Regions from separate parts of the Enterobacter cloacae complex sp. genome, predicted to be linked through region 2. Evidence: predicted binding sites of a transcription regulator. Region 2 holds the regulator's gene; the other holds the start of a gene.
The links. Region 2 encodes PhoB, which activates phosphate uptake and scavenging genes when phosphate is short. Its sites were predicted from a motif close to CTGTCATAAAACTGNCNNAT; they were not measured.
Positions count from the first base shown of each region.

Region 1: a site for PhoB is predicted at 13,304-13,323, ahead of DBR02_RS13685 (esterase-like activity of phytase family protein). Genes of this name have one in related genera too.

Region 1 covers NZ_LT991957.1:2,740,082-2,755,502, forward strand. The annotation lists gene foxA (ferrioxamine B receptor FoxA) at 1-1,314, shown strand, start outside; gene DBR02_RS13625 (aminotransferase-like domain-containing protein) at 1,408-2,823, opposite strand; gene DBR02_RS13630 (DUF1127 domain-containing protein) at 3,000-3,161, shown strand; gene pdxR (MocR-like pyridoxine biosynthesis transcription factor PdxR) at 3,207-4,595, opposite strand; gene DBR02_RS13640 (carboxymuconolactone decarboxylase family protein) at 4,697-5,176, shown strand; gene DBR02_RS13645 (MarR family winged helix-turn-helix transcriptional regulator) at 5,392-5,862, shown strand; gene DBR02_RS13650 (HlyD family secretion protein) at 5,859-6,926, shown strand; gene DBR02_RS13655 (DUF2955 domain-containing protein) at 6,916-7,992, shown strand; gene DBR02_RS13660 (DUF445 domain-containing protein) at 7,989-9,260, opposite strand; gene DBR02_RS13665 (LysE family translocator) at 9,264-9,917, opposite strand; gene DBR02_RS13670 (helix-turn-helix transcriptional regulator) at 9,965-10,708, opposite strand; gene DBR02_RS13675 (NAD-dependent succinate-semialdehyde dehydrogenase) at 10,862-12,232, shown strand; gene DBR02_RS13680 (YfaZ family outer membrane protein) at 12,412-12,957, opposite strand; gene DBR02_RS13685 (esterase-like activity of phytase family protein) at 13,369-14,727, shown strand; gene DBR02_RS13690 (glycosyltransferase family 8 protein) at 14,954-15,421, shown strand, end outside.
Region 2 covers NZ_LT991957.1:3,145,619-3,161,039, forward strand. The annotation lists gene yaiA (protein YaiA) at 1-82, shown strand, start outside; gene DBR02_RS15565 (AroM family protein) at 319-996, shown strand; gene ppnP (pyrimidine/purine nucleoside phosphorylase) at 1,069-1,356, shown strand; gene rdgC (recombination-associated protein RdgC) at 1,398-2,312, opposite strand; gene mak (fructokinase) at 2,436-3,341, shown strand; gene sbcC (exonuclease subunit SbcC) at 3,427-6,558, opposite strand; gene sbcD (exonuclease subunit SbcD) at 6,555-7,760, opposite strand; gene phoB (phosphate response regulator transcription factor PhoB) at 7,948-8,637, shown strand; gene phoR (phosphate regulon sensor histidine kinase PhoR) at 8,659-9,954, shown strand; gene brnQ (branched-chain amino acid transporter carrier protein BrnQ) at 10,364-11,683, shown strand; gene proY (proline-specific permease ProY) at 11,765-13,138, shown strand; gene malZ (maltodextrin glucosidase) at 13,303-15,120, shown strand; gene DBR02_RS15620 (DUF2339 domain-containing protein) at 15,212-15,421, shown strand, end outside.

The sequences.
Region 1 (15,421 bases), 410 kb from region 2:
ACCGTTGTGCCGCACAGCGGGAAGAAAATCTCCAACACGTTCTTTGAAGGTGAAGACGATTACGACAAGTACGATCGTCGGGAAAACATGGTCGGCTATAACCTTGAGCACCTGTTTGACAGCGGCTGGTCCGTGCGCCAGAAGCTGCGCTACCTGCACACCAAAGTGGAGCTGAACCAGGTGTATGCCGCAGGCTGGCTGAATGACACCGAGCTGAACCGCGGCTATTCCGGCTCCGACGAGAAGATGAATGCTATCACCCTGGATAACCAGGTCGACGGCAGCTTCGACACCGGGGCGGTAAACCACCGCGTGCTGATCGGCATGGACTACCAGGACCGCACCAACAACGTGACCGGCTACTACGGCGGCTTCCCGCCGATTGACGCCTTCCACCCGGTTTACGGCGCAAAGCCGGACTACATCACCCAGTACAGCAGGGAAAAGCATAAGCTTCGCCAGACCGGTTACTACCTACAGGATCAGATGTCCGTTGACCGCTGGCGCCTGACGCTCGGCGGGCGTTACGACCAGGTGAGCGTGTCGAACGTCGACAACTTCAACCACACCCGCAGCGATCTGGATAAAAACAACTTCAGCAGCCGCGCGGCGCTGCTGTATCTGTTTGATAACGGCGTTGCCCCGTACGTCAGCTACTCCACCGCCTTTACGCCGACCAGCTTTGCCGACGAGCAGGGCAATATCCTGGATCCGATGAAGGGCAAGCAGTGGGAAGCGGGTGTGAAGTATGAGCCGGAGGGGATGAATAGCCAGTTCAGCGCCTCGGTGTTCCGCATCAACCAGAAGAACATTGCCACCAAAGAGGAGCCGACCGATCCGTACCGTTCCATCGGTGAAATCGAATCTGAAGGCGTTGAGCTGGAGGCGATTGGTCAGCTGACCGACAGCCTGCGCATGCAGGCGGCGTATACCTACACGGATATTCGCTATAAGAAGAGTAGCCCGGAAGAGGAGGGCAAGCGCGCCGTCTATGCCCCGCGTAACATGGCCAGCGCCTGGCTGAGCTACGACGTCAAAACCGGCCCGCTGGACGGCCTGACCATCGGCTCCGGCGTGCGCTATGTCAACGGGATCGCCAGCGATCGCCAGAACACCCATACGCTTCCGTCGTACACGCTGGTGGACATGGTCGTGGGGTATGACCTGTCGAAAGTGGGGCTCACGGGCGTGAGTGCGCAGCTGAACGTCAATAACCTGACGGACAAAAGCTACGTTGCGGCGTGTAACTCACTCTCTTACTGTTATTTCGGCGCAGAACGCAGCATTGTGGGCAGCGTTTCGTGGAAGTTCTGAGTCGTTGATTTTGCCGGGTGGCGGCTTCGCCTTACCCGGCCTACTCTATCCCGTAGGCCCGGTAAGCGTAGCGCCACCGGGCAAAAAAACGTACTACTCCTCCATAGCAATCACAATCGCTTCACCCATCTTTTTCAACGCCTCGCGATGTTTATCCGTCGGCGGCAGCGCCACGTTGATCCGCAGGCAGTTGCGGTACTTCCCTGATGCGGAAAACAGCGACCCGGCCGCCGCCTGGATCTTCAGCCGACACAGCTGCTTGCTGACGCACACCATATCCACCGTCTCCGGCAGCTCGACCCACAGCAGAAAGCTTCCCTGCGGGCGCGTGACGCAAATTTCTGCCGGGAAATATTGCCGCACCCAGCAGGTGTAGGTTTCCATATTGTGCTGATAAATCTGGCGCATACGGCGCACGTGGCGATGGTAATGGCCGTCGCGAATAAACGCCGCCACCGCCATCTGGGTGCCCGGCACGTTAAACCCGCCCGCGGCGTACTTCATGTGCATCACCCGGTCGTAATAGCGCCCCGGGACAATCCAGCCGACGCGCAGGCCCGGCGCCACGGTCTTAGTAAACGAGCTGCACAAGATCACGCGGCCATCAATGTCCATCGAGTGAATAGTGCGCGGGCGCGGGTACTCCGCCGCCAGCTCGCCGTAAATGTCATCCTCCACAATCACGATATCGTGCCGCTGGGCGAGCGCCAGCACCTGCTTCTTGCGCGCTTCCGGCATGATAAACCCGAGCGGGTTGTTGCAGTTGGGCACCAGGATCACCGCCTTGATCGGCCACTGCTCCAGCGCCAGCTCGAGCGCCTCAATGCTGATCCCGGTCTCGGGATCGGTAGGTATTTCAATCGCCTTGATGTCAAACCCGCGCAGCATCTGCATGGTGCCGTGAAACGACGGGGACTCCACCGCCACGATGTCCCCCGGTTTACACACCGAGAGCAGGGCGATCGACAGCGCGCCGTGGCAGCCGTTGGTGATGACAATCTCGTTTGCCGCGACGGTAGAGCCGCCGTCCAGCATCAGGCGGGCGATCTGTTCGCGCAGCTCAAGGCGGCCATCGAGCACGTCATAGCTCAGCATCTCGCTCGGGTTATGCTGCGCAAGGCGGCTCATCTCGCGCCACAGGGGCTTCAGGCTTGGCTGGTTAATATCCGGAGAGCCGCCGCCAAACGAAATCATCTCTTTGTCGGCGCGGGCGTCCAGCAGCATCATCACCTCATCCCACTGGGTGACGTCCACCGGGCGCTGCACCGGGCGCGTCATCGCCGGAACGGGCGGCTGGGCTTTGCGTTTCGAGACAAAATAGCCGGAGCGCGGCTGGGGGGTGATCAGCTGAAGGTTTTCGAGGATCTGGTAGGCCTGCTGTATGGTGCTGATGCTCACGCCGTGCTCCTGGCTCAGGGCGCGCACCGACGGCAGACGCTCGCCGCTGCGATACAGCCCTTGTTCAATGCGTTCTGCCAGAAGGTTGGCGAGGTGTTGATAGCGCGTCATGCTGTATCCTTTATTTTCACCATACAGATTGTTAAACCAGTACAGATTGCCGCAAAAAACGGCATGCAGATACCGTTTTAGCGGATCTGTATGTTAAACAAAAGTTGTTTTTGCATCTGTATTGCGCAGGCCGATTTCCAGGATGATAACCCCACTGGCACAGTGAGGAGAGCATCATGGAATTCTACGAGAACCGTTCAAAACGTCCGTTCGTCGTGTTTGTCTGGATCGGCAAAACGATCCGCAACTGGTATCGCATCAACCGGACCCGCCGCATCCTGAGCCAGATGAGCGACGAGCAGCTCAGGGACGTAGGGTTATCGCGACATGATGTATAACGCGGATCGTAGGCCGGGTAAGGCGCAGCCGCCACCCGGCGATGTTCAGCTCAACAGTTCAAGCGTCTGCCGTTTCGGCCTTTCCAGTAAATCCACCGCCTCCTGATACGTCCGCACGTTGTTATAGCCCATTACCAGCCCGTAGCGTTTGCCCGAGCCGCGATACCACGCCGAGAGGGCATTTACCTGGAGCTGGTGTTCCTGCCAGCAGCGGGCGATCTCCCGGTCCGCGCTTCCCTTTGCGAGGAACGCGACAATATGCATCCCGCCGTCGTTTTGTTCGGTGAAGAACAGGTCACCATAGACCTCACGCAGGGCGGCTATCATCCAGTCGCGGCGGGTCTGATAGAGGGCACGCATCTTCTTGAGGTGGCGAAAAAAATGCCCCTCGTTGAGAAACGCGGTGAGGATCTTTTGCGTCAGCACCGGCTGGCCGCTGGTGAGGATGTCCGCGCAGTCGGTAAACGCGTCGACAGTGCTGGCGGGCATCACCACGTAGCCCATGCGCAGCGACGGCATGATGGTTTTACTGAAGGTGCCCATAAAGATCACCCGGTCGTGCTGGTCGAGGCTTTTCAGCGACGGCAGCACCTTGCGGGTGTAGTGAAACTCTCCGTCGTAATCGTCTTCAACGATCCACGCCTCGTTCTGGCTGGCCCAGTCGAGCAGCTGCTGCTTGCGCGGCAGGGAGAGCGTTACCGCCAGCGGGCTCTGGTGCGACGGGGTGACAATGGCGAAGCGGGCATCGGGGTGATTGCGCAGCAGGTAGTCCGTATCCATCCCTGCGCGATCGACCGGCACGGTGTGCAGGCGGGGCACAATCCGCTTGAGCAGTTGCTGGCCCATAAAATAGCCCGGATCTTCAAACACCACCTTGTCGCTGCGGCTGGCGAGCGTGTCGAGGATCAGGCGCAGGCTGCCGCTGTAGCCGCTGGTAATCAGCACCTGTTCCGCAGTGCAGGATAACCCGCGCGAGATATTCAGGTAGCGGGCAATCGCCTCGCGCAGCGGATACCAGCCCAGCACCGGCGGATTGAGCATTTCATCCTGACGCATGGCGCGCGTCGCCTGGCCCGCCAGCAGAAGCCATTTTTTGTAGGGGAAGCTGTCGAGCGCGGGAATGCCGGGACGCAAAAAACCGGCCCGTTCGAGCTGGCTAATCAACGACGGTGGCAGCGTGCCGGTCGCTTGTTCTGCGGGGGCGTTTTGCGCGGGCAGCAGAAGATCCGGGTTCACCCGCGTCCCGCGCGCGCCCTGGCTTACCAGATACCCTTCCCCCGTCAGAATGGCATAGGCCGTTTCAACGGTTTTTCGCGCGACCTTCAGCTCTTCCGCCAGCACGCGGATGGCAGGCACCTTGTCGCCGGGCTTCAGCACGCCGCGCGTGATGTTATCGCGGTAGCGGGTATAAATCTCGTGATAGCCCGGCTTCATGTCCTACCTCATTTCATGTTTTTTGTGTCTTTTTACTATGTCATTAACGGCGTAGATTTGCCTCATCGCATGACAAAAACGGCAAAAAAAGAGGAAAGACAATGAGCACTCGCGTAAACCACCACAAAGCCACACCTGCACTCGCCAACGCGCTTTCCGCCCTGAGCATGGAAGTGGCGAAAACCTCCATTGACCCGGCGCTGAAGCACCTGATCGACATCCGCGTGTCGCAGCTGAACGGCTGTACCTTCTGCCTGGATATGCATTCGAAAGAGGCCAAAATTGCCGGCGAGCGCGAGCTGCGCCTGTACCATCTGGCGGCGTGGCGCGAATCCCCGCTGTTCAGCGCCCGCGAAAAAGCCGCGCTGGCTTTCACCGAAGCGCTGACCCAGATTGGCGTACACGGGGTGAGCGACGCGCTGTACCGCAGCGTGGCGGAGCACTTCTCGGACGTGGAGATTTCAGAGCTGAACTTCGCCATTGTCGCGATCAACGCCTGGAACCGCCTGGGCATTACCTCCCGCATGGAGCCGGGCTCGCTGGATGCGGCATATGGGCTGAATAAGGCTAATCTGGAATAATCCCGATAACGTTGCGCTTACCGGGCCTACAGTGCGGCCTGATCCCCTCACCCTAACCCTCTCCCCAAAGGGGCGAGGGGATTGATCCGTGCATATCATTCAGCCCACCCTGAGAGGGCGAACTCTCTTTCGCAATTCCTGCGCTTTAACTTCTCGTTTCTTGATACTTACCCTGATAACTATTATCGTAATGGCGTATTACGAGAGGATTTCCCATGCGTGAAGAAGATCTGTTTAGCCGCAGGCCGATGGGCATGCGGATGGCGATGATCGTGCGTCAGTGGCGCGCCGTCATCGACGACGCCATTCTCGACACCGGGCTAACCCAGTCGAGCTGGACGGTGATGATGCAGCTTCATCAGCTCGGGGATAACGTCTCGGTCAGCGAGCTGGCGGAAGTGCAGGGTATCGAACTGCCCCCGCTGATGCGCACGCTGACGCAGCTGGAAAAGCAGGGTTATCTGCTGCGCACCGTCTCGCCATACGACAAGCGTATCCGGCTGCTGACGCTGACGCCCGAGGGCAAAGCCATCCTTGAAAGGCTTACTCAGGTGATCGAGACGTTTCAGGCGCGCGTATCGCAAAACATTGCGCCGGAACATATCGACATTTTCAGCGCCACACTCAATCAAATCGCCTGCAATTTGCGGACAATCCGCGAAGAAGATAATAAGACCGAAAAATAATGACTCCTGAACAAAAGTTTGCCCGCTGGGTAAGGGTGAGTATTGCCTCTTTCCTGCTGATGTTTGTCTACTTTATCGTCGCGGATATCTGGATCCCGCTGACGCCGGACTCCACCGTGATGCGCGTGGTGACCCCGGTGTCCGCGCGCGTCTCAGGCTATGTGGCGGCGGTACATGTCCACAATAACAGCCAGGTCAAGAAAGGCGATCTGCTGTTTGAGCTCGACCCCACGCCGTTTCGCAATAAGGTCGAAGCGGCGCAAATCGCGCTGGAGCAGGCGCGTCTGTCTAACGATCAGCTGGATGCGCAGATTGCCGCGGCGCAGGCCAGCCTGAAAACCGCCGTGCTGACGGCGCGTAACGACAAGGTGACCTTCGACCGCTACCAGAAACTGAGCACCTTGCAGAACGTGTCGCAGGCGGATCTGGATAAAGTTCGCACCACCTGGCAGAGCAGCGAGCAGTCCGTTAGCTCGATTCAGGCGAATATTCATAACCTGCGCATTCAGCGCGGCGAGCGGGACGAGCACCGTAACGTGACGCTGCAAAAATACCGTAACGCGCTGGATGACGCGGAGCTGAACCTTGGCTGGACGAAGGTCTACGCCGAGGCGGACGGTACGGTCAGTAATTTGCAATTAAGCCCCGGTTTTTACGCCTCGTCCGGTTCGGCCGCGCTGGCGCTGGTGAACACCCAGACCGATATCGTGGCGGATTTCCGCGAGAAGAGCCTGCGTCATACCCACCAGGGGACGGACGCTGCCGTGGTGTTTGACGCCTTCCCGGGGCAGGTCTTCCGCGCCCACGTGACCAGCAGCGACGCGGGGATCCTCGCAGGCCAGGAGGCGGTGAACGGCCAACTCTCTGAACCGGAAACGTCCAACCGCTGGGTGCGTGATGCCCAGCGTATGCGCATTCACGTGGCGCTGGATGAAGCCTTACCGAAGCCGCTGCCGACCGGCGCACGCGCCACCGTGCAGCTCTATAATAGCGAAGGGCCGTTTGCGCGATTCTTCTCCGGGATGCAAATCCATCTGGTGAGCCTGCTTCACTATGTCTATTAGCACCCTGGCGCGGGTCTTCACCCCGCACGGCAACATTGTCTACACGGCAAACGACTTTCGCCAGACCCTGCGCATCGTCTTCGCTGGGATGATTGCGCTGAGCATTTCGAGCTTCTACAACACCAGCTACGGCGTGTTCTTCGTGGTCTACCCGATCATGCTCCTCTCGCTGGTGCCGGTATTTAACCGTCACGTGGCGAAGCAGTTTATCTTCAGCGCGTCGCTGAACTGCGTCGAAATGGTGATTATCATCGGCTATTTATCGCAATGGCCGGTCATTATGACGCTGGTGGTGTTCGCCCTGTACGTGATGCGTTTTCGCTTTATGAGCAAGGGGCCGCTGTTCCTGTTCGGTTCAATGGGCGTGGTATGCCAGAGCGTGATGCTCAACTTTATGAGCTACCCCACCACTAACTGGCACACGCTTTTGTTCTCTAACATCGAAGCGAGCGTGATGGCGGTGTGTCTGAGCGCGCTGATGAATTACCTGCTGCCGGACGTTGAGCCGCGTAAGCCGCCGCCGCTGATCGAGAAAAACGATGCCCGCGTGCGCCATGAGTCGCTGCTCTCCGGCACCGTGGCGACGCTGATTTTCGTGGTTTTCCAGATAAGCGATCTCAGCGATTCCCTGTCGGCGCTGATGGCGGGCATTCTGATCCTGTTCCCGATGCACTATCGCGGCTCGGTGATCAGCTCTATCTGGCGCGTGGTCGGCGTGGTGCTGGGGTGTCTCTATATCCTTGTCGTTCAGCTTATTCTGTACGATCACAGCAGCCATATGCTGCTGATGATGCCGCTGATCGGCCTTGGGCTGGCGTTTGGGGCACGTCTGCACGTGATGGAGAAGGTTGGCGCCGGGGTAGGCTTCGCCAGTATTACCACCATCGGCATCATGTTCGGACAGAACATGCACCCGGACAGCGACCTGGTGTTCAGCGATCTGTACCGCATCACCTCCGTCACCTTCGCGCTGGTGGTCACCCTGACGATGGTCTTTCTGGTGCACCTGATCCTGAACCGCTTTGAAGCGACGCGCTACGTTATCGCGCCGCCAAAAGCGGATTAGTGCGCCAGCACGGCGGGCAGTTGCGAGAGTAAAAACAGGATCAGGCCAATCGTCCCGCCCACTAATGTGCCGTTGACGCGGATAAACTGTAGGTCTTTGCCTATGTTAAGCTCGATCTGACGTGACATATCTTTGGCGTCCCAGCTTTTCACCGTGTCGCTGATATGGCGCGTCAGGAACGCCGCAAAATCCGGCGCGACGCGGTGCGCCGCCTGTTCCAGATGCTCGTTCAGCGACGCGCGCAGGCTGGCATCATTCGACAGCGTCTCACCAAACCACAGCCCGGCGTTGGCAATGCGCTGCTTCACGCGCGAGTCCTCGCTTTGCATATCCGCCTTTAGCCACTGGCGAAGGTCGGCCCACATTTCACCCAGATAACGGTTAAACGCTTCATCATTCTTCAGATAGTGCTTAATGTTGTCGGCTTTGGCCGCCATCTCCGGGTCGTTTTTCAGGTTGTCGATAAGCTTCAGCGTGGCACGGTCAAATGCCCGGCGGATCTGGTGCGTACGGTCGTGGCTGATATCGTCCAGCAGCGTGTTAACCGCGTTCGACACCATCTCTGCGCTCTGATCGCCCAGCCACTCGGTGGGCAGCACCATCGCTTTGCGGGGGTGCTCGGTCTTCAGCCAGTGGACAATCTGGTCAGAGATAAACTCCCGCGTGCTTTCCCGCTGAATCAGCGTAATCAGGCGGTTGATGATGGCGTCCAGCAGCACCTGATGGCGGTTGTTTTTAGTCATGCTTTCCAGCATCACGGCGCTGGTTTCGGTGAAATCGACCTTGTCGATAGCCTTATGCACCGCGCGTTTGAGCAGGCGCTGAATGCGCCCGTCGTCGGTCAGCTCAAGAAAACCGCTCATCACCTGCATCAGATGCAGCCCGACGCGCTGGGCGTTGTCGGGCTTGCTGAACCAGGCACCAATCATCTGCGCCGGCTCGTAGCGGCGAATTAACGCGACCAGCGACTGGGTATCCAGAAACTTCTCCTGCACGAACTGACCGAGATTGTCGCCAATCCGATCCTTATTGCGCGGGATGATTGCCGTATGGCGTGAAATGAACGGAATGGGCACCCTGCGAAACAGCGCGACGACGGCAAACCAGTCCGCCAGCGCGCCGACCATTGCCGCCTCGGCAATGGCCTTCACGCCGCGTACCCAGAAGGTCTGCGGCAGGAACAGGGTGGTGATAAAGGCCGCAGCGGCAATCAGCAGCAGCGACAGCGCCAGAAGCTTGGCGCGTTTGAGTTCAGCTATTTTTTCCATGGGTTAAGGATAGAGGGAGACGGGGGGAATGTGCAAAAACCGCCACAGCACCCACCCACCAAACCCCATTAGCACCACGCCCGCCGTGCGCTCAATCCACCACAGCGAACGGCTAAGCTTCTGTTGCACCGCCGATAGCCCCATCATCGACACCAGTGCCAGATCCCACACCAGCACCACCGTCACCATCCAGACGCCGCACGTTGTCTGCTGAAGCAGCGTGACGTCCGGACCGAGTAACGCCGTCATCAGCGCCAGGTAGAACAGCGCGTTCTTCGGATTTAACAGCGCCGACCCCAGCCCCAGCAGGATCTGCTTCATCAAAGAAGGGCACCGCTGTCGGGTTTCTGCAAGCGCCAGCGCCTGCGGTTGGCTGCGCACCAGATGCGAGCCGATCCACAGCAGATACAGCGCCCCGCAGAGCTCTATCAGCGTAAACAGCCAGGCAAACTGGCGCAGTGCGCTCCAGCCGATAATCACCAGTAAGATATACAGCCCGTTACCCGCGGCGATACCGAAGCACAACCCGGCGCTGCCGCGCAGTCGGTAGCGCGCGGCGTAGCCCACCAGCAGGAAGAAGTCCGGGCCCGGGCTTAACAGGGCGACAAAATGCGCCAGCGCCAGGGCGAGAAAAGCGGAAGGGAAGAACAGTTCCATAGCAACCTCGGTTAACAATCTGAGGTCAGCCTACGGTGATGCAAACGCTATTTATTGTCAGATATTGATCGGCCTGTCGCATACTGACGCGGCGTGGCCGCGGTATAGCTGACAAAGGTCTTATGAAAATGGCTCTGGTCGGCAAACCCGCTCTGGTAGCCGACGTCGGCAATGTCGTCTCCGGCACGCAGCCGCGCTTTGGCGAACTCCACGCGGGAGACGTTGAGAAAGCTGACCGGCGTCAGGCCGGTGTCCTGCCGGAAGGTGCGGATCAGCGTCTCTTTGCGCAGCGAGAATCGTTGCGCAAGTTCGTCAAGCGAAGGTGGTGCGGCCAGGTCGGCAAGAAATGCCTGCTGAAGGTGCTGACTGGTAGAGCGAAGCGCGTCTGCGTTTTCCACGCAGCGGGGAAGAGCAGAAAGTAGCGTGTCCACGGATGCAGGTGACATCGTCTCAACAACATCAAGGTAGCGCTTGAAGAGCGCAGGGTCGCGAATCACCTGGAACGCCACGGGAAGATCGGTGTCGATATAGAGCATATGGTAGCTGCGCGGTTGCCCGTTGACGGGGTTGCAGCTGTGCGGCGCGTAAGCCGGGATGACAATGAGATCGCCGGGGTTCAGGATAGACTCTCTGCCATGACTGACGCAGCAGGTCTGGCCTTCCATAATCGCGCCGATGGAGAGCTGCGGATGACAATGACGTTTGTACGCCCGGGTGCTCTGCCACGTACTGCGCAGCTCAAGACCTGCGGCGCGATGAAAGGTCTGGCGGATGTGGCGGGTATCGGTCATAAGAGCTCCAGTGATGAGCTTTTTTTATACCATGTATGCGTCTGCCCTGGCAGCGTCTTACTAAGAACCTTCCGTATATACCCAACTTTACCTTCATAGCCAGTCACATTGACTACCCTTAATACCCTAAGCGGTAAAACAAGGAGATTCGATATGGCTTACCAGACAGTAAATCCTGCCACCAACCAGCTCATCAAAGAATACCCCTCACATACCGACGCGGATGTAGAAGCGGCGCTGAAGGCGGCCGATGCGCTCTATCATTCTGACTGGGCCAAAGGCGACATCAGTCAGCGCCTGCCGGTACTGCATAAGCTTGCCGACCTGATCGACGAGCGCACCGAGGAGCTGGCGAAAATTGCCAGTCAGGAGATGGGTAAGCTCATCGAACAAAGCCGCGGCGAAGTGAAGCTGTGCGCGCAAATTGCCCGCTACTATGCGGACAATGCGAAGCAGTTCCTGGCCCCGGTGAAATATCCGTCTGAACTCGGGGAAGCGTGGGTGGAACATCACCCCATCGGCGTGCTGATGGCCGTAGAGCCGTGGAACTTCCCGTACTATCAGCTGATGCGCGTTCTGGCGCCAAACCTGGCGGCAGGTAACCCGGTGATCGCCAAGCACGCCAGCATCGTGCCGCACTGTGCCGAGACCTTTGCCCATCTGGTACGTGAAGCGGGCGCGCCGGAAGGGGCGTGGACCAACCTGTTTATCTCGTCCGATCAGGTAGCAAACGTCATCGCCGACGATCGCGTACAGGGGGCGGCGCTGACCGGTTCTGAAAAAGCGGGTAGCGTGGTTGCGGCGCAGGCAGCGAAGCACATCAAAAAATCGACCCTTGAACTGGGCGGGAACGACGTATTCGTGGTGCTGGACGATGCGGACCTGGAGAAGGCCGTGAAGATCGGCGTTAACGCGCGGCTTAATAACGCCGGGCAGGTCTGTACCGCAGCGAAGCGCTTTATCCTGCACGAGAGCATCGCAGACGCGTTCCTCGAGAAATTCACCGAGGCGTTTAAGCAGGTGAAGATTGGCGATCCGCTGGACGAAAGCACCACGCTGGGGCCGCTGTCGTCGAAAGACGCGCTTGAAACATTGACCAAACAGGTCAACGAGGCGGTGAAAAACGGCGCAACGCTGCACTATGGCGGTAAACCAGTACAGCGTGACGGGAGCTTCTTCGAACCGACGATCCTGACGAATATATCGCGTGAGAACCCGGCGTACTTCGAAGAGTTCTTTGGCCCGGTGGCGCAGATCTACGTAGTGAAAAATGATGACGAGGCGGTCGCTCTGGCCAACGACTCGCACTACGGTCTGGGCGGCGCGGTGTTCAGCCAGGATATCGAGCGCGCGAAAAAAATGGCGTCGCGTATTGAGACCGGGATGGTGTACATCAACTGGCTCACCGATACGGCGGCAGAACTGCCGTTCGGCGGCGTAAAACGTTCGGGTTACGGACGCGAGCTGTCGGACCTGGGGATCAAAGAGTTTGTGAACCAGAAGCTGGTGGTTGTTCGCAAGTAATGTCGGAAATAAAAAAAAACCTGCCATCCGGCAGGTTTTTTATTAACAGTTTCATCGCCTTTCTTGCCGGGTGGCGCTGCGCTTACCCGGCCTACAATGTGCAATAATTTTACTCTATTGCACCCTTCATTGTAGGCCCGTGCAAGCGTAGCGCCGCCGGGCGAAACGGGCAATCAGTCTTAGAAGGACACGCCGCCGCCAACATATGCGCCGTCAATCAGCGTGTGGTTTGGACGACCGTCTTTGCCATCAACGCTCACGTGGCGGTAGCCCACTTTCAGCGTAACCGGTTTGACCGGGGTCCAGCTTACGCCGCCGTTAGCTTCAACGTAGTTCTTCACGCTGTTGTTCAGGCCGTCTGGCGCAACGTAACCTTCACCGAATACCCTGATGCTGTCGGTCAGGGCAACGTTCACACCGCCGCCTACCGGGAACGCCACGCCGTTATCGCCTTTCTTCGGGCCAACGTAGAGGGCCTTAGCGCCTGCGTTCAGCATCACCGGGCCGACCTCGAAGTTGTAGCCTGCACCCACGCCACCGGTCGTGGTGCCGTCGTCGGTGTTTTTCAGCCAGTTACCTTCGGTGTACAGACCAGAGGTAGATTTGCCCATTTCCACATTCAGGTTGGTAAAGTTTTTACCCTGCTCAATGCTGCCGCCCATTGCCAGTGCGGAGCCCGATACGGCGGTGAGAGCAGAAAGGATGAGAACGTTAAGCTTTTTCATGAGTGTTTCCTCGTCATCAAATTAATCTGAGGGCACCTTAACAAGGGATGTTTATGACTGCAAATGTGATGGGTATCGCAGTTTTATGCTGTTTTTGTTGGGTTTTTTAATCTTAAATGTTGATGAGATGTTTGTAAGGCAAATCGTCAATCCCCAATCCATTCGCGTTTAGGGAAAGTTTATATTTTTGGCTAAACGTTTAATGAACGAGGCGAAGAAAGCCGTTTGAGGTGAATTAATTAAGTTTCTAATAATTTCCAAAAATATTTCAGCTGTCACAGATAAAGACAGAGGTTTACATTTCTGGTGATTGCTATACGTATTTCTTTGCCGATCCGCTGTCGTTACATGTCATTTTTCTGACACGTTTCTTCATTACGTTGTTGGCTTCACTTACTGGGTGCTAACAATATGAAAAGAAAAATCATTCCTGTGCTAATCGGTTGTGCGCTCTCTTTCTCTGCTCTGGCGGCACAGCCATCCGCGGAGCGCTACGTCGTCAGCTTCCCCGAAGGCTCGCATGTTAAATACAGCGGTGCGTTTGCCAGCGCGTTTCCGAACGGGCTTCCTGTGGGGGTGGGTTCTGGTTTGCTGTTCACCGGCAAGCAGGGCGATACCCTGACCTTCGCGACCGTGACCGATCGCGGTCCAAACGCCGACGCGCCAAAGAAGGGCAAAAACGAAGCCAAAATTTTTGTTACGCCGGATTTCGCTCCGCTCTTAATGACCATCCGCGTCCAGAACGGCAAAGCGGAGGCCGTGGATGCCCGCCCGCTGCATGATGATAAAGGCGAGATTAACGGCCTGCCGCTGGAAAGCGGCGTGATTGGCTCGACCAATGAAGTGGCGTTCAGCGACACCTTAAACGTGCTCAAAGGCGATAACCGTGGGCTGGATACGGAAGGCATCACGCCGGACGGGAAGGGCGGTTACTGGCTGTGCGATGAGTATGGTCCGTTCCTGATCAATATCGACAGCAAAGGGAAAATCCTCGCGATCCACGGCCCGCAGGCGGCGGAAGGGGAGAAATCCATTGCGGGCGGTCTGCCAAACATCATCAAATGGCGCCAGGCAAACCGTGGTTTTGAGGGCCTCACCCGGATGCCGGACGGGCGCATTATCGCCGCCGTGCAAAGCACGCTGGATATCGACGGTAAGAGCAAAAAGCAGGCGCTGTTTACGCGTCTGGTTAGCTTCGACCCGGTGACCGGGAAAACCGCGATGTACGGTTACCCCGTTGACAGCGCGGCCTACAGCAAAAACAGCGACGCTAAAATCGGCGATATCGTGGCGCTGGATAACCACACTGTCCTGCTGATTGAACAGGGTGAGGATAAAAACGACGCGATGCGTAACCTCATCTACAAGGTGGATCTGAGCAAGGCGAGCGATCTGACCGCCTTCGACAAGCCGGGCGACTACCCGGAGTTTGACGATGAGAAAACGCTGGCGCAGCGCGGCATTACCCTTGCCGCAAAAACGCAGGTGGTCGATCTGCGTGCCCTGGGCTGGCAGCAGGAAAAGGCCGAAGGACTGGCGCTGATAGACGGCAAAACGCTTGCGGTGGCGAACGATAACGACTTTGGCGTGAAGGTCGCGATGCAGAACCCGGTCGACGGCAAGAAGCTGAAGGATTATCGGGTAAACGCGGAAGGCAAGCTGACGCTGGATGACAAACCGGTGGAGACCACGCTCAGCGTGAAGCCGCTGAAGACGCCAGAATCTGACAGCGAATTGTGGATTGTGACGCTGCCGGAGGCGTTGAAATGAGAGCGAGTAGCTAACGCTTAACAGCCATTTCTTAAGTAAAGAAGCGCTATGGTCAAATGACTATGATCATAGTGCTTTTTTATTGATTTTTCAGTGGGTTACCCTCTGTGATTTTCTAGGGTTATCATGTTTAGTATGATTGCTAAACAAATTATAAAAAGTACTGGGGAAGGGAGTTAATATTTGTTATCTTATGTATTATAAGTGTTTTTGAGCTCGATAAATAATGATGAATCCAACTATCTTTAATTTAAACGAAAATGTATTGAGCGCGCATGTAACGGATTTTAATTTAGATATTGAAGTTCAATATTCAGCAGTCGTGTATGGTATCGACGAAAATTTTTTAACACACTGTGGGATCTCGTTGTTATCAATTGTTAAAAATACATCGGAAATACCTCTGCATTTTTTTATTATTACGGATAAAAGCAATGAAGTAGAGTTTTCCAGATTACAGTCTGTCATTAAAGGTACTCAGCATGCACTTACAATAATTATTGTGTCTGCTGACGCTCTGGATGTTTTTCCTAAAACTTCAATTTTCCCGGTCTCAATTTACTTCCGCCTTTTAGCGCCGTATTTAATTAAAGAGTATCGTTATTTTTTATATGTTGATGCTGATATTGTAGCATTAAACAGTATTTATGAGTTATTAGAGCATGTTAAACCGAGAAATGATATTTGCTGTGCT
Region 2 (15,421 bases):
GGATTCGCTGATCAGCGAACATGAAACCGAACAGGAAGCGCGGGATGCGAAACGGCGCTATGAGGATCCAGAGAAGTCCTGATAAAAGTCCGAATTCGTTACAACCGTGCCTGCATCACACTTTTAACTTATCGCCAATGTTAAGTAGCAGTTAATATTTAGTTATTACAGGTGGATTCGGAAAGGCCAGTCGATCTTTACACTACGGTGTAGAGATCCCCTGCTACGCTTGGTGCTGTTTTGTTGAATAAATGAACGGTGCAGCGTAGTGAGCCTGTACCTGTGTGGCAGTTGTGGTAGTAACGAAAGGCGATCAAAATGAAGGCGACGTTGGCGATCCTCACAATCGGTGTGGTCCCTGTAAGCGAAGTATTACCGCTCCTCACGGAGCATATCTCTGAACAACAGATTAAGCATCTTAGCCTGTTAGGGAAGATGAGTCGGGAAGAGGTCATGGAAGACTACGCTGTCGAGGCGGGGGATGAGCCCCTGGCAACGTTATTAAGCGACGGTAAACTGGCGCATGTGTCGCGCCAGAAAATTGAGCGCGCGCTACAGGGCGTGATCGAAGTGCTCGATAATCAAGACTATGACGTCATTTTGCTGATGAGCACGGCACCGATTAAAGGGCTTAGCGCGCGTAACGCCATTCTGCTCGAACCGATGCGGATCATTCCGCCACTGGTGGCGTCAATTGTGGATGGTCACCAGGTTGGGGTCATCGTTCCCGTTGAAGAACTGCTGGATAACCAGACGGTGAAGTGGGCCGCGCTTGAGCACACTCCGCTGTACGCGCTGGCAAATCCGTTCTGGGACAGCGAAGCGAAACTGATTGCGGCTGGACAGGAGTTGATCGACAGAGGGGCGGATGTCCTGATGCTGGACTGCCTGGGGTTCCATCAGCGGCATCGTGATTTACTGCAAAAGGCGCTGGATGTTCCGGTGTTGCTCTCTAACGTCCTGATGGCGCGCCTGGCGTCGGAATTACTGGTGTAATGAATTTTGCGTGACAGGTCATGAGCATGGCCCCTATAGTGGATTTTTCTCTATAAATATAAGGGCCAGTTCATGCTTCAAAGTAACGAATACTTTTCCGGTAAAGTGAAATCCATTGGTTTTACCAGCAGCAGCACTGGCCGCGCCAGTGTCGGCGTAATGGCAGAAGGGGAATACACCTTTGGCACCGCAGAAGCGGAAGAGATGACGGTGGTCAGCGGCGCGCTGAACGTCTTACTGCCGGGTGAAACGGAGTGGAAAGTCTTTAGCGCCGGGCAGGTATTCAACGTGCCGGGCCACAGCGAGTTCCATTTACAGGTTGCAGAGCCAACCTCTTATCTGTGCCGCTATCTGAAGTGATGTTTTTTCCCTCTCCCCGTTGGGGAGAGGGTGATGGAGAATTACCTCTGCGCTTCGCCGCCGAGGCCTTCCACCAGATTCTGGATCAGCGCCGCCAGCTCGCCGGTCATCAGGATAAAGTCTGCGTCAAAGCGCTGGGCATAATCTTCGCGGTCGATATCTTCGTTCTGATCGCGCAGTTCATCGCAGAATTTCAGACGCTTCACCGAGCCGTCATCACACATCACAAACTGAATGCGCTGCTGCCAGTCGAGCGCCAGTTTGGTCACCACTTTGCCCGCTTCAATGTGCACGGCGATTTCGTCGCTCACCAGATCCTGTTTCTTCGCGCGGATCACGCCGCCGTCTTCCAGCAGCGCTTTCAGCTCTGCTTCATCAAGGATCTGGAAGCCCTGAGCGGCCGTCCCGCTGCGCACCCACTCCGTCAGGGTCAGCTCAATCGGCGTTTCCAGCGCCAGCGGAACCACCGGCAATGAGCCAAGGCTCTTACGCAGCAGCGCCAGCGTATCTTCCGCTTTTTTGGCGCTGGCGCAGTCCACCATGATCAGCCCGTTAACGGTATCGATCCACATCATGGTCTGGCTAAAGCGGCTAAAGGCGCGCGGCAGCAGCGAGTGCAGCACTTCATCCTTCAGCGAATCTTTTTCGGTTTTTTTAAGCTTACGGCCCTGTTCAGCTTCCAGCTTGAAGATCTTCGCTTCGAGCGCCTGCTTAACCACGGGCGTTGGCAGGATCTTCTCTTCTTTACGGGCGCAAACGATGATTTGCCCCGTGCTGCTGGCGTGGGTCAGCGCATCGCTTTGAGAACCCATTGGCGGAACCCAGCCGGTTTTTGCCATATCCTGGCTACCGCAAGGGGTAAAGGAGTAAGCGGCTAACTGTTTTTCCATCTCTTCTGCACGCAGCGAAACGTCGCGGCTGAGACGGTAAACCATCAAATTTTTGAACCACAGCATGATAATTTCCACGGCCTTGTCGTTAAATCAGCGGGCATGATAACGAATTGTCGCATCGCTTGCATTGCTAATCGGGAAGCAGGCTTCTACTCTGTTGATAATCAAAATAATGAGGAGTGTCTTGTGCGTATTGGGATTGATTTGGGCGGCACCAAAACAGAAGTTATTGCGCTGAGCGAGCAGGGAGAGCAACTGTTTCGCCACCGTCTGCCTACGCCGCGCGATGATTATCACCAGACCCTCGAAACGATTGCCCGCCTGGTCGATATGGCAGAGCAGGCAACGGGCGAGACGGGGACGGTGGGGATTGGGATCCCCGGCTCCATATCGCCCTATACTGGCGTGGTGAAAAATGCCAACTCCACCTGGCTCAACGGTCAGCCGTTTGATAAAGACGTAAGTCAACGTCTGAACCGGGAAGTGCGTCTGGCAAATGACGCCAACTGCCTGGCGGTGTCCGAGGCCGTCGATGGCGCCGCGGCAGGCGCGCAGACCGTTTTTGCGGTCATCATCGGCACCGGCTGCGGGGCGGGCGTAGCTATCAGCGGACGCTCGCATATTGGCGGCAACGGCACCGCGGGCGAGTGGGGACACAACCCGCTGCCGTGGATGGACGAAGATGAACTCAAATACCGCGCCGAAGTACCGTGCTATTGCGGCAAGCAGGGCTGTATTGAGACCTTTATTTCCGGGACGGGGTTTGCCACCGATTATCATCGTCTGAGCGGCCAGCCGCTGAAAGGTAACGAGATTATGCGTCTGGTTGAGGAGCAGGATCCGGTGGCTGAACTGGCGCTCAGCCGCTACGAAATGCGGCTGGCAAAATCCCTGGCGCATGTGATCAATATTCTCGATCCCGACGTGATTGTGCTGGGCGGCGGCATGAGCAACGTCGACCGGCTGTACGCGACGGTGCCCACGCTGATAAAACAGTGGGTATTTGGCGGCGAGTGCGAAACGCCGATCCGCAAAGCCGTCCACGGTGATTCCAGCGGCGTGCGCGGCGCAGCGTGGTTGTGGCCGGAATAAACGCAAAACAGCAACGCAAGTTTTTGTACCCTCTCCCACGGGGAGAGGGCCAGGGTGAGGGCACCAGACCGCAGCGCCCTATCATTTAACCCACCGCAAACTCCCTGTCCAGCCTGCTGTATCCCAGTCCGTTGATCTTCTTCACTTTGATCTGCACCGGAATACGATCTTTCATTGCCTCGACGTGACTGATCACGCCGATGGTTTTCCCGGTGGCGTTCAGCGCGTCGAGCGCATCCAGCGCGGTATCCAGCGTTTCGCTGTCGAGCGTGCCGAACCCTTCATCCAGGAACAGCGAGTCAATCCGCGTTTTGTGACTGACCAGATCGGAAAGCGCTAAGGCCAGCGCCAGGCTGACCAGGAAACTCTCCCCGCCGGAAAGGGTGCGCGTATCGCGTACCGCATCGGCCTGCCAGGTGTCGACCACCTCCAGCTCCAGCGCGTCGCTCGCTTTACGCTGGAGCAGGTAGCGGCCGTGCAGACGGTTGAGCTGCTGGTTGGCAAGCCACACCAGGTTATCCAGCGTCAGCCCCTGGGCAAATTTACGGAATTTATCGCCGGTGCTGGAGCCTATCAGCGCATTGAGATAGCCCCAGTCGTCGGCCTGACGCGCCGCTTCCTCAATCTGCTGCATTAACGCCTGCTGGTGCAGACGGTTATCGCTGTCCTGTTTGAGCTGCTGGCGGATCTCCCCCTGATGCGTGGTGTTGTCCCGAAGCTGCTGCGCCAGCTGCTGTATCCGTGCCTGAAGGGTTGCGAGATCGGTTTCCAGCCCCTCCGGGCGTTGTGTCTGGTGCGCCTGAAGCTGCTGGCTTGCCTGTACCGAGAGCGCCATGGCCTGCTGAAGCTGGTTCTCGAGCGTCTGCTTTTGCTGTTCAAGCTGGCGGATCGACGCATCATCCAGCAGGGCGGCGAGAAATGCCTCGCGATCGGCGAAGCAGCTCGCGGTCAGCGCGGCGCTGAACTGAGCCTGCGATTGCTGAAGCCGTTCACGCTCCAGGGTCTCCTGCTGCTGTAGGGTGGCGAGCTGGCTTTGCAGCGACACGCATTCGTCGTGGATCGCACGCCAGTTTTCAGGGATCACCGCGTCGGCTTCTGCATTATCAGAAACCGGCAGCGTATCCAGAATGGGCATCAGGGCGTTAATACGCTCCTGAATCGTACCGTGCTGGGCCTGTTTTTCCTGCCACCGGGCGTATTCGTTTTCGCGCGCGCTGAGCCAGGCGTTTTCAGCACCCTCATCGGGCTCGCAAAGCGACAGCGACCGTAACGAGGCCGCCAGCGCCTGACGCGTCGCCGCCAGCTGCTGCTGGTGCTGGCGCGCCTGTCCTTCCTGTTCATTGAGCTGGTATTGCAGCGTCAGACGCTGGCTTAGCTGATAAAGCTGGCGTTCGTACTGCTCCTGTTCGCTCATCCAGGGGGCGATATCATCCTGAATATTCAGCGCTATGTTCAGGGAAGTGCAGACCTCCAGCCACTCTTTAGTGAGTGCTTGCTCTTCCTGAGAGAGGGACTGGGCTTCCGCTGTCTCGCGCTGGATCTGCTGGGTCAGCGCATTGACCTGCCCGAGCACCAGCAACCCTTCCTCTTTCAGCGCGGCAACCTCTTTTTCGAGGGCATCGCGGCGGCGCTGATTGTCTGTCAGTTCGAGTGCCTGATACTGCACCACGGCCGGATGTTCGCATGAGCCGCAGAGCGGGCAAGGCTTACCGGCTTCCAGCTGAGCACGATAATTCTCAAGATCTTTGATTGTCGCTTCACGCTCACAGAGCGCCTTAAGATCGACAAAGTGCTGATTTTTCTCTTTATACTGCTGACGGCGCAGGGTCAGGGTGTCGTTGAGCGTGACCTGCTCAGCCTGTGCTTTCTTCACGCTTTCCGCATTCTGGCGCAGCCGTTTTTGCAGCGGCTGATAGCGAGCGTGAAGCGCGGTCAGGCGCTGGCGAAGCGCCCGCGTGTGTGCCTGTTGCTCCATTGCGGTTGTGATGGCCTCAGCCGTCAGCGTCAGCGTACTTTCCGGCATCCCGGCCAGCTTCTGGCGGAGCTCAGCAATGCGCGCCGACTGGGCCGCGAGCTGATTTTTATCGCGACTCAGCTGCGTAAAATGCGCCCGCCAGCCGGCAATTTCCTGTCCCCACTGACGGAAACGATCGTGTTCGGTCAGCCACTGCGTCAGCGCCGTGTGCTCTGTCTGCAACTGTTCACGGTTGCGCAGCGCACCGTTGCGGATACGCGCGCGCTGTGCCGCTCTGTCGCGTAAGCGAGTATTTACTTCAGCAATTCGCTCTGTGGTCTGCGACAGGCGGGCGGTCTGCTCCTGCTGGTGCTCCCACAGGGGGCGCAGCTGGGCGGCGGGCTGGGCCAGCTGAAGCTTCGCCAGTTGGGGAGCGGCGTCCGTCAGAGCCTGTTGCGCCTGCTGCTGCGAAACGGCTGCGCGCTGCTGTTCACGTATTAGCTCGTCGTTACGCGTAAGCCACTGAAAATCTTTCTGTTGGCTCTGCTGCCGGGCCAGCAGGATCTTTTCTTCGTCAGTGAGTGCCTGCAAACTTTGCTGCAAGTGCTGCTGCTGTTCCTCGCTCAGCAGCACAACGCCTGCGGCCTGCGCTTCACACATCTCCAGCGCGCTGCGTGCCGCTTTATGTTTTTCGAAGACCATGGCGGAAATCTGGCCGTAAATTTCCGTGCCGGTCAGTTCTTCCAGCAGCTCAGCGCGATCGCTCGGTTTCGCATTCAGGAAAGCGGCAAACTGCCCCTGAGAGAGCAGCATCGAGCGGGTAAAGCGTCCATAGTCCAGCCCGGTCAGTGCGGCGGTTTGTTCCAGCTTATCCGTGACTTTGTCGGCCAGAATTTTGCCGTCTTCGCAGCGGGCCAGCTCCACACGCGGTGCCTGTAAGTTTCCGTCCGGCTGGTTGCGGGCACGGTTCTGGCTCCAGAAAGCGCGATAGGCGACGCCTTTAACCTCGAACTCCACCTCTGCCAGACATTCGGCGGTATCGCGCGTCATCAGGTCGTTTTGGGCCTGGGAGACCTTATTAAGGCGCGGCGTTTCGTGGTAGAGCGCCAGGCAGATAGCGTCCAGCAGCGTGGTTTTACCTGCGCCGGTGGCACCGGTGATGGCAAACAGCCCGTTGCTGGCGAACGGCTCCGCGGTGAAATCAATTTTCCACTCGCCTTTCAGTGAATTGAGATTTTTCAGACGCAGGCTCAGAATTTTCATGCGTTTTCTTCCTCGTCATTGAGGGTATGCAGGGTCTGGGCAAACAGCTCGTTAAGCCTCGTTTGCCTGGCCTCGTCCATCTCTTCATGCGCAAGCCGCCGCGCGAACACCTCTTCAACCCGGAGTTCGCTCAGCGTTTCACGTTGAGCGCTCAGCAGAATTTTCTCGCGCTGCTCGCGGCTGCGGCGTACCAGCAGCACCTCCACGGGAAGATCTTCCGTCAGCGTCTGAATTTTACGCTGCATATCGTACAGGTAGTCGTCGGTGGCGATTTCGATATCGAGCCAGACGGGCGGGCTAAGCGCTGCGCCGCGCCACTGTTCAAGCTGGGCGGTAATGGCGGCCAGATCGCCTTTCAGCACCGCCAGCGGCTGGGTGACCGGCACCTCAAGCGTCTCAACGGCGCTGAGTTTGCCGTCGGTGAAGCTCACCAGATGCACGGATTTGGCTTTGCCCGTTTCGTCAAAACTGAGCGAAATGGGCGAGCCGCTGTAGCGGATGTGCTCGCAGCCGCCGATGATTTGCGCCCGGTGAATGTGCCCGAGGGCAATGTAGTCAGCGGGCGGGAAGTTCTGCGCCGGAAACGCGTCCAGCGTACCGATATAAATTTCGCGCACCGCGTCACTCTTACTGGCCCCGACGGTGGTGAGGTGTCCGGTGGCAACGATCGGAATGGCCTGTTCACCGCGCAGGGCACAGGCTTCCGTATGTTGCTGGTGGTAATAGCGCGTGATGGCCTGCAACAGATGCTGCTGCTTTTCGCTGCCGGACAGGCCGGCCTGGCTTTGCACGATATCGCGCGGGCGTAAAAACGGGATAGGGCACAGCACCGCGCCCGGCGTGCCGTCGCGTTTTTTCAGGATCTGCGGCGCGTGGCCGGCGCTGGCTACCACGGTGGTATTGAGGTACGCCAGAATATCGCGGGATTCGTTCAGCATCGCCACGGAATCATGGTTTCCGGCGACAATCACCAGATGACAACCGGTTTGCTGGAGGTTGACCACAAAACGGTTGTACAGCTCACGCGCATAGCTCGGCGGCGATCCGGTATCAAAAATGTCGCCCGCCACAATGATTGCGTCCACCTCGTGAGCCTGAGCCGTCTCCAACAGCCAGTTCAGGAACGCTTCATGTTCCGCGGCGCGGCTTTTGCTGTAAAAATTTTGACCCAGGTGCCAGTCTGAGGTGTGAAGTATGCGCATAAGAGATCCGTGGCAATAATAAGAAAGCAGGATTATAAACTTTCGGGGAGCGGAAAATAACCGCTGTAATAAAACAACAGTTTGCCATTTACCGTGGTAATGTTTTTCATAAATCTGTCATAAATCTGACGCATAATGACGCCGCATTACAGACTTGTAACTTAAATACGATAAGACAGGGCAAAGTATGGCGAGACGTATTCTGGTCGTAGAAGATGAAGCTCCGATCCGTGAAATGGTGTGCTTCGTGCTTGAACAAAATGGCTTCCAGCCGGTTGAAGCGGAAGATTATGACAGCGCGGTGAACCAGCTGAATGAACCCTGGCCCGACCTGATCCTGCTGGACTGGATGCTGCCTGGCGGTTCCGGATTGCAGTTTATCAAGCATATTAAGCGCGAGGCGATGACCCGCGATATCCCGGTAGTGATGTTGACGGCGCGCGGTGAGGAAGAGGATCGCGTGCGCGGTCTGGAAACCGGCGCGGACGATTACATTACCAAACCGTTCTCCCCGAAAGAGCTGGTGGCTCGAATCAAAGCGGTGATGCGCCGTATTTCACCGATGGCGGTGGAAGAGGTGATTGAGATGCAGGGGCTGAGCCTCGATCCTACCTCACACCGGGTCATGACCGGTGAAAATCCCCTCGATATGGGGCCCACCGAATTTAAACTCCTTCACTTCTTTATGACACACCCGGAACGCGTTTACAGCCGCGAACAGTTGCTGAATAACGTCTGGGGAACTAACGTCTATGTCGAAGACCGAACGGTTGACGTCCATATTCGCCGCCTGCGTAAAGCACTGGAACTGAGCGGCCACGATCGCATGGTACAGACGGTCCGCGGCACGGGTTATCGTTTCTCGACCCGTTTCTGAACAATGACAGGAGTGTGACGCGTGCTGGAACGTCTGTCATGGAAAAGGCTCGTCTTTGAACTGATCTTATGCTGTATTCCGGCCCTCATTCTGGGGGCTGTTTTTGGCTATCTGCCGTGGTTTTTACTGGTGGCCGTGACGGGACTGCTCGTCTGGCATTTCTGGAATTTACTGCGCCTGTCATGGTGGCTATGGGTCGACAGGAGTATGACACCTCCGCCGGGAAGCGGGAGCTGGGAGCCGCTGCTCTACGGCCTGCACCAGATGCAGATGCGTAATAAAAAGCGTCGTCGTGAGCTGGGAAGCCTGATCAAACGCTTTCGCAGCGGCGCGGAGTCGCTGCCGGACGCGGTGATCCTGACGACGGAAGAAGGGACCATCTTCTGGTGTAATGGCCTCGCGCAACAGCTGCTGGGCCTGCGCTGGCCGGATGATAATGGCCAAAATATCCTTAACCTTCTGCGTTATCCCGAGTTCACGCTGTATCTGAAAAAGCGCGATTTTACCCGTCCGCATAACCTTAAGCTCAACAACGGTCGTCATCTGGAAATCCGCGTGATGCCCTACAGCGATCGGCAGTGGCTGATGGTGGCGCGTGACGTAACCCAGATGCACCAGCTTGAGGGCGCGCGCCGTAACTTCTTTGCTAACGTCAGTCACGAGCTGCGTACGCCGCTGACGGTGCTTCAGGGCTACCTGGAAATGATGCAGGAACAAACGCTGGAGGGGGCGCCGCGTGAGAAAGCGCTGCATACCATGCGGGAGCAGACGTTCCGCATGGAAGGGCTGGTCAAACAGCTGCTGACGCTTTCAAAGATTGAGGCAGCCCCGTCGCTGGCGCTAAACGACATCATTGACGTGCCGATGATGCTGCGGGTGGTAGAGCGCGAGGCCCAAACGCTGAGCCATAATCAGCACACGCTGGCTTTTGACGTTGATAACACGCTGAAAGTGCTTGGCAGTGAAGATGAGTTGCGCAGTGCTATCTCAAATCTGGTGTATAACGCCGTGAATCATACCCCGCAAGGGACGCATATTACGGTGCGCTGGCAGCATACCCCGGCGGGCGCTGAATTTAGCGTCGAGGACAACGGCCCGGGGATTGGGCCAGAACATCTCCCGCGTCTTACCGAACGGTTCTACCGGGTGGATAAAGCGCGCTCGCGGCAGACCGGGGGAAGCGGACTGGGGCTGGCAATCGTGAAGCATGCGGTGAGCCACCACGACAGCCGTCTTGATATCGAAAGTACCCTGGGCAAGGGCACGCGCTTCAGCTTCGTGCTTCCGGAACGATTAATTGCCAAAAAAAGCGCCTGATGGCAGGCGTGTCAGTTTACCTTTCCACGGGCCAGCGTTTGCTGGCTCGTTTGCTTTGCAGTCAAGCGAAACGCGGCTGAATATTATACGGCTGCTGCTTTTTTGTTCGCATGATTAGCCATGAGTTTTTCTTATACATGGCATATTATTTTGGTCTGCATTTTCATGCTGGCATATTGTTCTGGTTTTACGATCCCTCCTTGCCTTTAAACGTTATAAGCGTTTAAATTGCCCCCCATATACTGTCAGACCGACTGTATATGCGTGGTAAATCGAAAAACTATTCTTCTCCACGCCAGGACGGGAGCATATCCCGCTGAAATTGAGCAAATTTTCCGCTGCATTGTCCCGTCAGGGATGGCGAAAATCTCAACGTTTTCAACACCACATCCACAGGCAGTAAGGTTTTATGACCCATCACTTGAAATCGCGTGACATTATCGCGCTGGGCTTTATGACATTTGCGCTGTTCGTTGGCGCAGGCAACATCATTTTCCCGCCAATGGTTGGCTTACAGGCGGGTGAACACGTCTGGACGGCTGCGTTTGGCTTCCTGCTGACTGCCGTGGGTCTACCGGTACTGACCGTCATCGCGCTGGCGAAAGTGGGCGGCGGTGTGGACAGCCTCAGCACCCCGATTGGCAAAGTGGCCGGCGTTCTGCTGGCAACCGTCTGCTATCTGGCCGTTGGCCCGCTGTTCGCAACCCCGCGTACGGCGACCGTCTCCTTTGAAGTGGGTATCGCTCCGCTGACCGGTGACGGTGCGATGCCGCTGTTTATTTACAGCCTGATTTACTTCGCCATCGTGATTCTGGTTTCTCTCTATCCGGGCAAACTGCTGGATACCGTAGGGAACTTCCTGGCACCGCTGAAAATTGTGGCGCTGATCGTGCTGGCGGTTGCGGCTATCGTCTGGCCTGCGGGTCCTATCAGCTCCGCGATGGACGCGTATGAGAACGCGGCGTTCTCAAACGGTTTCGTGAATGGCTATCTGACGATGGATACGCTCGGCGCGATGGTGTTTGGTATTGTTATCGTTAACGCCGCGCGTTCTCGCGGTGTGACCGAAGCGCGTCTGCTGACCCGCTACACCATCTGGGCTGGCCTGATGGCCGGTGTCGGCCTGACGCTGCTGTATCTGGCGCTGTTCCGTCTGGGGTCAGATAGCGCAACGCTGGTCGATCAGAGCGCAAACGGCGCGGCGATCCTGCATGCTTACGTGCAGCACACCTTTGGTGGGGCAGGCAGCATGCTGCTGGCAGCGCTGATTTTCCTCGCGTGCCTGGTGACGGCGGTGGGCCTGACCTGCGCCTGTGCAGAGTTCTTCGCCCAGTATCTGCCGCTCTCTTACCGCACGCTGGTGTTTATCCTCGGCATCTTCTCCATGGCGGTGTCGAACCTCGGTCTGAGCCACCTGATTCAGGTATCCATTCCGGTGCTGACGGCGATCTATCCGCCATGTATCGTGCTGGTCGTGCTGAGCTTCACGCGTCCGTGGTGGCATAACTCTACGCGAATTATTGCGCCAACCATGTTTATCAGCCTGATTTTTGGTATCCTTGACGGGATCAAAGCATCAGCATTTGCAGAAATCCTGCCAGCCTGGACACAGCGTCTGCCGCTGTCCGAGCAGGGCCTGGCCTGGCTGATGCCTTCCGTTGTTGCGCTGGTTCTGGCGATTGTTTGGGACCGTGCTGCCGGGCGTCAGGTAACCTCCAACGCTCATTAATCAACGGCAACAAATTGTTTAACCACGGGGCTTAAGGCCCCGTGGTTTTTTGTTTTTTTCGTGTTGAATGGCAAGATTTTAATGGAAAGCACTAACAAACTTAAACGTGGATTGAGCACCCGCCACATCCGCTTTATGGCGCTGGGCTCGGCTATCGGCACCGGTCTTTTTTATGGCTCGGCAGATGCCATCAAAATGGCCGGTCCAAGCGTTCTGCTGGCCTACATCATCGGCGGCGCCGCGGCTTATATCATCATGCGTGCGCTGGGTGAGATGTCGGTTCATAACCCGTCTGCAAGCTCGTTTTCACGCTACGCGCAGGAAAACCTGGGCCCGCTGGCCGGTTTTATCACCGGCTGGACCTACTGCTTCGAAATCCTGATTGTCGCGATTGCTGACGTAACGGCGTTTGGTATCTATATGGGGGTCTGGTTCCCCGCCGTGCCGCACTGGATCTGGGTGCTGAGCGTGGTACTGATCATCTGCGCCGTTAACCTGATGAGCGTGAAGGTGTTTGGCGAGCTGGAGTTCTGGTTCTCCTTCTTCAAGGTTGCGACCATTATCATCATGATCCTCGCCGGTTTCGGCATCATTATCTGGGGTATCGGTAACGGCGGTCAGCCAACCGGCATTCATAACCTGTGGAGCAACGGAGGCTTCTTCAGCAACGGCTGGCTTGGGATGGTCATGTCGCTTCAGATGGTCATGTTCGCCTATGGCGGTATCGAGATTATCGGCATCACCGCCGGGGAAGCGAAAGACCCTGAGAAGTCCATTCCGCGCGCCATTAACTCGGTGCCGATGCGCATCCTGGTGTTCTATGTGGGCACGCTGTTTGTGATTATGTCCATCTACCCGTGGAACCAGGTGGGCACCAACGGCAGCCCGTTTGTTCTGACCTTCCAGCATATGGGCATTGCGTTTGCGGCCAGTATTCTCAACTTTGTGGTGCTGACCGCCTCGCTGTCGGCCATCAACAGTGACGTGTTCGGCGTGGGCCGCATGCTGCACGGCATGGCGGAGCAGGGCAGCGCGCCGAAGGTGTTTGCCAAAACGTCGCGTCGCGGCACTCCGTGGGTAACGGTGCTGGTGATGACCGTGGCGCTGCTGTTCTCGGTCTACCTGAACTACATCATGCCGGAGAACGTCTTCCTGGTAATCGCGTCGCTGGCGACCTTCGCTACCGTGTGGGTGTGGATCATGATCCTGTTGTCGCAGATTGCGTTCCGTCGCCGCCTGTCGCCAGAAGAGGCCAAAGCGCTCAAGTTCAAAGTGCCGGGGGGCGTGCCAACGACCATCGTCGGCCTTATCTTCCTGGTCTTCATCATTGGCCTGATTGGTTATCACCCGGATACCCGTATCTCCCTGTACGTGGGCTTTGCGTGGATCGTCCTGCTGCTGGTGGGCTGGATGTTTAAATGCCGCCGCGACCGTCAGCTGGCGGAAGCAGAGTAAGATAAAAATGCCGGGTGGCGCTGCGCTTACCCGGCCTACACGCCCTTTTGCCCCGGCAAAAAGTCTCATCCCCCGTCCTCCTCCCCCAATAAATTCCGTCATGGTGAGCTAACCTTAACAACCCTGTGGCAAGGTGACGTCAATTTCATCAAAGGGGATTCGTGATGTTAAACGCCTGGCACCTTCCGGTTGCCCCATTTGTTAAGCAAAACAAAGACAACCTTGTGATTACGCTCTGGCTGGCGGGGGAAAATCAGCCTGAACGCGTGACGCTGCGCGCCGAAGTGGATAATGAAGAAACGTCGCTGAAAATGCACAAAGTGCGCAGCCAGCCGCAGCCGGGCATCACGGCGTGGCGGGCAAATATCGATTTGCGCAGCGGGCAGCCGCGACGCCGTTACGGCTTTAAGCTGCTGTGGAATAACCGTCAGCTGTGGTTTACCCCGCAGGGATTTAGCCGTTTTCCGCCCGCGCGCCTGGAGCAGTTTGCGGTGGACTGTCCCGATAGCGGCCCGCAATGGGTTAACGATCAGGTCTTTTACCAGATTTTCCCGGACCGCTTTGCGCGTTCCGAAAAGCGCACCGCCGATCAGGACAAGGTCTACTACCATCATGCGGCCGGTCACGACATCATCCTGAAAAAATGGGATGAGCCGCTGACCGCCCAGGCGGGGGGATCAACCTTTTATGGCGGCGATCTCGACGGTATCAGCGAAAAACTGCCGTACCTGAAAACGCTCGGCGTGACGGCGCTCTACCTGAACCCGGTGTTTAAAGCGCCAAGCGTGCACAAATACGATACTCAGGATTATCGCCACGTTGACGAGCAGTTTGGCGGTGACGAGGCGCTGCTGCGGCTGCGTCATAACACGCAAAAAGAAGGTATGCGTCTGATCCTCGATGGTGTGTTCAACCACAGCGGGGATTCTCACGGCTGGTTTGATCGTCACAATCAGTCGATGGGGGGCGCTTGCCATAATCCTGACTCACCGCAGCGTGACTGGTACAGTTTTGACGAGGAGGGGCGCGCTCTGGACTGGCTGGGCTACCCGAGCCTGCCGAAGCTCGATTTCCAGTCGCCCTCGCTGGTGAACGAGATCTACGGCGGGGAAGACAGCATCGTGCGCCACTGGCTCAGGGCACCGTGGAATATGGACGGCTGGCGGCTTGACGTGGTGCATATGCTGGGGGAAGCGGGTGGGGCGCGAAATAATCTACAGCATGTCGCCGCCATTACCCGCTCGGCAAAAATGGCCCGCCCGGAGGCATTCGTTTTCGGGGAGCATTTTGGCGACGCGCGCCAGTGGTTGCAGGCAGATGCGGAAGACGCGGCGATGAACTATCGCGGCTTCACCTTCCCGCTGTGGGGGTTCCTCGCAAACACCGATATCTCTTACGATCCGCAGCATATTGACGCCGAAACCTGCATGGCGTGGATGGATAACTATCGCGCCAGCCTGTCGCATCAGCAGCAGCTGCGGATGTTCAACCAGCTCGACAGCCACGATACCGCGCGCTTTAAGTCGCTGCTGGGTAAAGATGTGGCGCGCCTGCCGCTGGCGGTGACCTGGCTCTTCACCTGGCCGGGCGTACCCTGCATCTACTATGGCGATGAAGTCGGGCTGGACGGCAACAACGATCCGTTCTGCCGTAAAACCTTCCCGTGGGAGCCTGAAAAGCAGGATCAGGATCTGTTCAGCCTGTACCAGCGCATGGCGACGCTGCGCAAGCAGAGCCAGGCCCTGCGCTACGGGGGCTGTCAGGTGATGTACGCCCACGATAACGTGGTGGTGTTTGTCCGCGTCTACAACCAGCAGCGCGTGCTGGTCGCAATCAACCGGGGCGAGGCGTGCGAAGTCGTGCTGGACAATTCCCCGCTGCTGGCCGGTAAAACGTGGAAGAGTAAAGAGGGCAAAGCGACGTTCCTGGAGAGCGTGCTCACGCTTCCCGCTATCTCTGCGGCGGTCTGGTTCGGCGGTTAACCGCAGGCAGACGGGTTTTCACCTTTTAAGATGGCGCAAATGCAACTATTTGTGTCAATCTTAACGGATCGTTTACGGTGAAGGTGGAAACATGGACGAGCTTTACATCCTTGGCTGTTTGTTCCTGGTTTTTGCGCTGGTAGTGGCACCCGTGCTGGCGGTTATCGGCTTTAACCGAAGCACGGCGGCGAAGCAGGAGATCGCCCGGCTTCGCCAGCGCATTGAGGCGCTTGAGCAGCGTGGTGTGGCTGAAAAAGTGCCGGAGCCGGTGCAGGCCGTCACGCCGGTGGAGGAACCAGCG